One region of the Paenibacillus sp. OAE614 genome, then DNA from elsewhere that is predicted to be linked to it. Evidence: riboswitches for the same ligand, from Rfam matches in the RefSeq annotation. Region 1 holds a riboswitch; the other holds the start of a gene.

What was found. A riboswitch is a leader RNA that binds a small molecule or an ion and turns the genes downstream of it on or off. The one in region 1 is predicted to bind cyclic di-AMP.
Region 2: it holds a riboswitch for cyclic di-AMP, as region 1 does, so the genes downstream of both, ABIE48_RS01640 (hypothetical protein) here and ABIE48_RS31490 (resuscitation-promoting factor) in region 1, are expected to answer to the same signal.

What each region holds. Positions count from the first base shown of each region.
Region 1 covers NZ_JBEPOD010000001.1:6,866,092-6,870,103, reverse strand. Annotated here, with positions in the region: gene ABIE48_RS31500 (HD domain-containing protein) at 1-347, shown strand, start outside; gene ABIE48_RS31495 (TatD family hydrolase) at 406-1,176, shown strand; cyclic di-AMP (ydaO/yuaA leader) riboswitch at 1,381-1,607, shown strand; gene ABIE48_RS31490 (resuscitation-promoting factor) at 1,878-3,050, shown strand; gene rnmV (ribonuclease M5) at 3,278-3,832, shown strand; gene rsmA (16S rRNA (adenine(1518)-N(6)/adenine(1519)-N(6))-dimethyltransferase RsmA) at 3,829-4,012, shown strand, end outside.
Region 2 covers NZ_JBEPOD010000001.1:307,349-311,360, forward strand. Annotated here, with positions in the region: gene ABIE48_RS01625 (urease accessory UreF family protein) at 1-485, opposite strand, end outside; tRNA gene ABIE48_RS01630 (tRNA-Leu) at 736-818, shown strand; gene ABIE48_RS01635 (glutathione peroxidase) at 963-1,457, opposite strand; cyclic di-AMP (ydaO/yuaA leader) riboswitch at 1,768-1,980, shown strand; cyclic di-AMP (ydaO/yuaA leader) riboswitch at 2,103-2,275, shown strand; gene ABIE48_RS01640 (hypothetical protein) at 2,413-2,802, shown strand; gene kdpF (K(+)-transporting ATPase subunit F) at 2,944-3,021, shown strand; gene kdpA (potassium-transporting ATPase subunit KdpA) at 3,091-4,012, shown strand, end outside.

The DNA.
Region 1 (4,012 bases):
GCAAACTGTATAAATATGTAGAAATGGACTCGGTCGATTTGGAAATGATCGATGAAATCCGCCGGGAGTTTGGACAAGCCGGAATGAACCCGGAATATGATCTGGAGATTGATTTTCCGACCGATCTTCCTTACGATGTATTTCGTCCGGGTGACGAGTCGAGCCAGAAACAGATCCTGCTGCTCGACCGCCAGGAGCAGCTGCGGGAAATATCCGAGGTGTCGGATATTGTCCGTTCCATCAGCGGCATTCACCGCGGGAAATATCACTTGTATTATCCGGAAGATAAACTGGAAAAGGCGATAACCGATCTTTCTCCTTCGATTTCCCGCATTTTCAAGCTTTAATGACAAAATACCGTACGAAAAGGAACATGTGGTACCGACAAGAAAGGAGTTCAAATTCATGGAACTGTTCGACACGCATACCCATCTGGATGCGCAACAATTCGACGAGGACCGGGAGCGGGTCATAGACAATGCCGTACAAGCCGGTGTAACACGGATGATCAACGTTGGTTTTAACCGGGAGACGATTCCATCGACGATGAAGCTGGTGGAAACGTATGATTTTATATATGCGGCCATAGGCTGGCATCCGCAGGACGCCGTTTTTATGCAGGAAGGTGATCTGGAGTGGATTGCATCCTTATGCAGTCATCCCAAGGTGGTGGCCATCGGTGAAATTGGTCTGGATTACTACTGGGACACCTCTCCAAAGGACGTGCAGCACCGGGTCCTCCGCCAGCAAATTGGACTGGCCAGAGAGCTGAACATGCCGATTGTTATACATAATCGGGACGCCCACGAGGATATTGTGAAAATATTACGGGAAGAGAAGGCCGGCGAGGTCGGCGGTGTCATGCATTCGTTCTCGGGGAGCTGGGAAACCGCGAAGCTGTGCCTGAATATGGGCTTCCATCTTTCGTTTGGCGGACCTATTACGTTCAAGAATGCCAGAGTCCCCAAAGAAGTCCTGGCTCAGGTTCCGATGGACAGGCTGCTCATCGAAACGGACTCTCCTTATCTCACGCCGCACCCTTTCCGAGGGAAGAGAAACGAGTCGGCAAACGTCCGTCTGGTCGCTGAAGCGGCAGCCCAGATTAAGGGGGTTGACCTGGAGGAAATTGCCCAGATTACCACCCAAAATGGGCTGGAACGATTTGGAATTGTGTGAAATCGGGAGAAAAACAGCCGAAAAAATGAGCATGAGCGAATGATTAAAGAATTTTAACAAACAAAACGCCGAATATTACATTTTTTTAACCACTTTTTCAATTAAACGTGGTTGATTACCGCTTTACAACATGCATCAAAACAGGATATCATCTTTTCAGTGAATCATTGAGCTGTCGTTAAGGTCTTACCTTCGCAGCTTCATGAACCAGTCTCGCTGAGTCTCCCGCATGGGAGAACGGGGGAACCAATACTGGAGCGGGTCATAACAGACCGGAAGCGGTCCCGTGCTCGCAAGCGTATTTGATTTCTTTCTTGGGTCTCTGGGGTGAATTGAACGGCTTTACGCCATGAGCGTAAGGACGCGAATAGGGCGGCTCTCTTTCGCCCGAACCCGACAGCTAACCCCGTAAGCGGATAAAGAGAGGTACCCTCGTGCATGACAATTCCGATATTCAGACATCCGGAAGCCACGAAAGAGTCCTCGTAAGCTCTTTTCTATCGGCTTCTTTTGTTTTGAATAAAGGAGAGGCAGTCATCATACTGTTGTATAACAGGAGGTGACAAATCATGATGGAGAGATTGGTTCATGGTGCAAGAACGCATGCTTTCTGTGGGTTCTTGTAAAAAATTGAGTATAGTCGCGTCAAATACAATCATGCATAACTCTAGACGGCGAGGCTATGAAGGAGGATCGAGAAAGTGGGCGTTTTCCAACCAGAGAAGACCCATGATTCAAAAATCTCCAGCATGTCTTACGCATTGCGATGGAAGCATGAGAATTTGCGCCAGATCTCCACTGCAGCTATCGTTTCAATCGCGGTTACCCTGATGATCTTGCTGCTCGTGTACAGTCAATCGCGAAAACAAGTTTATTTGGTAGTAGACGGTCAAATGAAATCTGTACAGACCAATACATCTTTACTTCAAGAAATGCTGGATGAGCAGGAAATCAGTCTGAAACCCGAGGACCAAATATCGATGCCGCTGAGCGGGGCTATATCCGACGGCGACAAGGTCGTGATCGACCGCGCGAGTCCTGTGAAGGTGACGGCTGATGGTGCAACGAAGCATTTGTATACAACGGCCAAAACGGTCGGCGACGTGCTGAAAGAAACCGGCGTCAAAGTCAAGGAAACAGACATTGTCACTCCGGCTGTCGAAACGGCGGTCTCCACCAACACGGACATCCGGATCGTCCGGATGAACAAACAAGTGGTACAGCGTCATGAATCCCTCCCCTTCCGGGTGGTCAAAACCTCCGACCCCAGCATTTACAAAGGCGAGTCGCGGGTGATTCAGCGGGGATCTCCTGGCGTCATGGTGCAGTACATCGAGAAGAAGTACAAAGACGGCAAGCTGGTGTCCATGAAAATGGTGGGCAAAAAAGTGCAGACGGTGACCAAGGATAAGGTCATTGCCGTCGGCACGAAGAAAAAGCCTGTTCCCGTAGTGACCGAAGTCAAAACAGCCGTTGCCAAAGCTTCTTCTACCCCTGCCAAGGTGAAGAAGGTCAGCAGCAGCAGCAGTAACAACCGGGTCAGCAAGGCCGGCGTTGACTTTTCCTACAAGAAGCTGATCAAAGTCTCCATGACCGCTTATTCGTCTGGCGAGTCCGGAGTCGGCACACGCACCGCCACAGGAACACGCGTCACGGAAGGCCGCACGATTGCGGTTGATCCAAGCGTCATTCCTTTGGGATGGTGGGTTTACATTGAAGGCGTTGGCTTCCGTCGTGCGGAAGACACGGGCGGAGCCATTAAGGGAAATAAAATCGATATATACTACGATTCCGTCCAGCAGGCACGCAACTTTGGCCGTAAATCCGGCCTTAAGGTGTACGTGATCGGTCCGGTCAAACCGGAGCTGAACTAATTTCGTTTTACTTTGCCATTCTAATGTTATAGTATTATGATCATGAAAATGTCATGCTAAAGAAGAGGAGCTTTCCTCTTCTTTTTGTTGTTAATTTACAGCAGTTTGTCTATACCGGGACCACGCAAAGTACCTGAACAGGCATCACGGTTTATGCCCACTTGCAGGGACTTGGCTGTCCGGCGGCATTGACGGGTATAATGTACTCGAAAGGAAGACAGGAAATCATGATTAAAGAAGTCATTGTGGTGGAAGGCCGGGATGATACCGTGGCCGTGAAGCGGGCGGTGGATGCCGATACGATCGAGACGGGCGGCTCCGCCATCAATGCGCGTATACTCCAGCGGATCGCGCTGGCTCAGGAGCGGCGGGGGGTCATTGTGCTGACGGACCCGGACCACGCCGGCGAAAGGATCCGTAAAATCATTTCGGCCAAGGTGCCCGGCTGCAAGCATGCGTTTATCCCGGAGGCCGATGCAACCCGCAAGGGGGATATCGGTGTGGAGAACGCCTCGCCTGCGGCGATCCGCAGAGCCCTGGAGCGGGTTCACACCTCTTATGAGGGGGCGGAAAGCCAGATCGACATGGAGGACCTGATGGAGGCGGGGCTGCTGGTGCACCCGGATGCCGCCGCCCGGCGGATGGCGATGGGCAACCTCCTCGGTATCGGCTACTGCAACGGCAAACAGTTTTATAAGCGACTCGCCATATTTCAAATATCCCGCGAAGAATTCGCGGATGCGCTTGCCCGTATTGAAGATGAAGGAGGCCGGACAACGTGAACGGCATGGACGACATCGCCACACCAAGGCGAACCAAAGAAATCATCCAGCGCCACGGCTTTTCATTCAAGAAGAGCTTGGGGCAAAATTTTTTGATCGACCAAAATATTTTAAATAAAATCGTGGATGCAGCAGGACTCGATTCCACCAAGGGTGCCCTGGAGATCGGTCCCGGCATCG
Region 2 (4,012 bases), 6.6 Mb from region 1:
GCAGATTGCATATAGCCATAAACGGTGTGGTCGCGGCTGGACCCGAGCTGATAGTTGACATAGGCATGCGTCGTGGCCAGGCAGACGGGAGACAGCTCCTTCTGCGCGAGTTCGTCAAGAACCTTCAGATTGAGCCAGGGGTACAGGGCCTGGGCCAGTTTCAAAAGTCTTCTTCCCCGTTGGCGCACCGCTTCATCATTTTCATGTGCAGCGATTCTTCCGAGGATATACCGGTCAATTCGGGCGATCTGACGGATATCCCGTTGGTCGGCAGCTGCGTAAATCGCCAGAATGGCCGCGCCGTCTTGGCGGACCAAGCGATTCATCATCGGATGAAGGATGAATCCTTCCAGCTCTTCCTGGTTCTGGATGCGCCCTTCTGCAATCCGGGTTTGGAGGTCGAACACATGGATGAAGCCTCCAACCGACAAGTCGTTATCCAGCGTTTGCACGTAATCGAGCAGTTTGGTGCTTTTGTCGTTCAACACGGTCACCTCCATATTTTTGTGGTAAAAAACATTACGTGAATTGCAAAGTATAATCATCGATCATTATTATTTGTAAGTTAATATTACATGAATATAATGATTTGTCAATGTTAGGGCGACTCAATCACTGTTTTTGTTGTTTAATGTGTTATGTAATATTACATAATTGGTGTTCTGATGCATTTCCCTTTACAATTCGGATGATTTTGTGTATAATAAAAAAGTTCGCTAAATGAACTTTGGATATGCGGTAGTGGTGGAATGGCAGACACGCTATCTTGAGGGGGTAGTGGGCGTACGCCCGTGGAGGTTCGAGTCCTCTCTACCGCATCTATGAACACAGAAAGAAGCTTCCTTGGAGAAATCCAGGGAAGCTTTTTTTTTTGCTTATTGCATTTTCGTATATTTCGGGGTCCCGCAAAGCAAGTGAATTCGGATCGCAGCAAGTAGCGTTATTTTGTGGGGCTGATTTGCCTATTCGCTTTTTCCGGATTCAAGCAGCTTGCGGATGTCGTTTTCGATTTTGTCGGGTGTCGTTTTGGGCGCGTAACGCTTGATGACCCTTCCCTTGGAATCGACCAGGAACTTGGTAAAGTTCCACTTGACCGCTTTTGATCCGAGCACGCCCGGCGCTTCCCGGGTAAGGTATTGAAACAGTGGATGGGCGTTGCTGCCCTTGACGTCGATCTTCTCAAACATCGGGAACGTGACCCCGTAATTCATCTGGCAGAATTCGCCGATCTCCTCGCTGGTACCTGGCTCCTGATTGGCAAACTGGTTGCTCGGAAAACCGAGAATTTGAAAATGATGGTCGCGGAATTCGTCGTACAGCTCCTGCAGCCCGCGAAACTGCGGCGTAAATCCGCATTTGCTGGCCGTGTTCACGATCAGCAGCACGTCACCTTCATATTCCTTTAACGATACCTCTTTGCCGCGCAGCGTGTTCACTTGAAAATCATAGACGCTCACTGCCATCCTCCTCCTTTTGTGCTGCTATGAATCATCATCCAGCCGAAGCATTTACCAAGCGCACAATTTAATTTTAAACGATTGAACTGTAATGTCAATGCGGATATTCCTGCGAGCCGGTGTCCCGGAATGACCTGGTTTCCATAAATGCGCCAAATCGGGAGCATGGAAGAGGTAGAAGTCAAAAAGCCAAAATGTAAGCGCTAATAAGGTCCTGAATGTTCCAAAATTCGCGGTTCATGATTTTTAGACTGCCTTTACAGCTTGGAAGGAGCGGGTGTATGATTCAGAGCGTATTCAATACAGTTTCCATTACTAATCGCTGAGTTTCCGCAAAAAAGCGCGGAAATCGGGGGAACCAAACGCGTGCCATGGAGCAGCGAACCGGTGTGAGAGTCGGGGGTCTGCTGCCAGCCGCAGGGGTGAATCCCGGCTACGGATGCCATGGATATCCGGCCGGGTAGAGCGACTCTCACCGCTCGAATCCGTCAGCTAACCTCGTAAGCGTCGTTTGAGAGAGGAATGATGAAACTTGCGACCCGAATAAACTTTCGGATCACAGGGGGATCAGCTGGCCTCTGTGTTTTTTTTACCCTTTTTTAGCTTACTGGAACAAAAGAGAGCATTCATCACAATCACATACAATTATCAATAACGCTTAATTTCGGCCGGAAACGGCCGGGAGCGGGGGAACCACAGCGGCCGCCTGGAACGGAAGCCGCCGGGGTGAATCTTTCCGGTACGGCAAGTACCGGAAGGTAGGGCGACTCTCACGCCCGAATCCGACAGCTAACCTCGTCAGCGTAACGGGAGAGGCAGCACTTGTCGTGCGCATTTTGAATAAAGGACGATCCTATTCATATTCGTCTACATTCAAGAAGCCGCGGGAAAGGTCCTTCTTTCCCTGCGGCTTCTTTTGCGTATTTGCGGCTGCCGCACAGGAGGAGCCTTTGAAATGGACAACGTCGTCATCGTGACCGCGCCGAACGAGGCGGGACGCAATTTTATCAAGCTGCTGATGTATTGGAAAAGGCCCTTTGCCGTTCTGACCAACAGCGCTCAGGAGGAGCGCCTCTTGAGAAAGATGGGGGTGCAGCGGATCATCCGGCTGAATACGAATCAAGCGGAGTATTGGGTGGTGCCCGAAATGGAGGTCGGCAAAATCTTTCTGTTTGAAAGCAGCCTCAACTTGACCTGCCGCTATTTGCAAATCTGCCGTCCCTGGACGTCGGAACCGGTATATGTCATTACGCAGAGGGGCAGCTCACCCGGCATTTACCGGGGGCTTGGTGCCGATCACATCATTTATACCTTAAACGGCGAAGTCGGATTTTTACTGAAATAAAGATGATTCTAACCATGCAAAGGAGAGACCGGAAACGATGATGGATGTATATATGATACTTGCACTCGCTGCCACCTATGGCGTGTTCTTGTTATTTCTTCATTGGTGCGGCCGAGTGGTGGAAGAAGGGGGCAAAGACCAATGATCGTCGTTGGGGCATTCGCCGTGCTTGTCTTTATCTATTTGGTTTACGCCTTGATCCATCCGGAAAAATTTTGACCGGTATTTTAAATCTGTAAGCCTCAAGGGGCCAAAGCAGAACATGCTCGTAAGAGGGGGAAGCCAACCTTGGATATTTTGCAAATTTGTATCGTGATTTTCGTGCTCCTGCTGCTCGTGAAGCCGGTAGGCACTTACGTATATCATATGTTCTCCAATGAACCGAATCGGACGGACCGGATCTTCAGCGGCGTGGAAAGAGTTCTATACCGGATCATCGGGCTGAAGCAGCGGGGCAGCATGAATTGGAAAAAGTACGCGCTCAGCATGATCGCAACCAATATTTTTCTGGTAGCGATCAGCTATATATTGCTCCGAACGATGGGCGGCCTTCCGGGCAACCCGAGCGGCATCGGCAATATGGAGGCGAGCCTGTCCTTCAACACGGTCATCAGCTTTATGACGAACACGAACCTCCAGCATTACAGCGGAGAGAGCGGCATGTCTTATTTTGGCCAAATGATCGTCATCACGATGATGATGTTTACCTCGGCCGCTTCGGGCCTGGCTATCGCGATTGCTTTTATGCGCGGCATCACCCGCAGGGGTGAGGGACTCGGGAACTTCTTCGAGGATTTTATCAAGGCGCATGTCCGCCTGTTCGTGCCGCTCGCTCTCATCGTGACCCTGGTGCTGGTCGGGCTCAAAGTGCCGCAGACGCTGGAGCCGATGCGGGCCGTGCAAACGCTGGGTGGCGGCGTGCAGCAGATTCCGCTGGGTCCTGTAGCCTCGCTGGAATCGATCAAGCACCTCGGAACGAACGGGGGAGGTTTCTTCGGCGTCAACTCGGCCCATCCGTTCGAGAACCCGAGCCCGCTGACCAACGTGATCGAAATTCTCAGCATGTGGACGATTTCGGCGTCACTGCCTTACACGTTCGGACGGTTCGCCCGGAACAAGAAGCAGGGCTGGATGATTTTCAGCGTCATGATGACGCTGTTCGTAGCGTTCCTGTGCCTGACGTATTTCTCGGAAAAAGCCGGCAACCCGC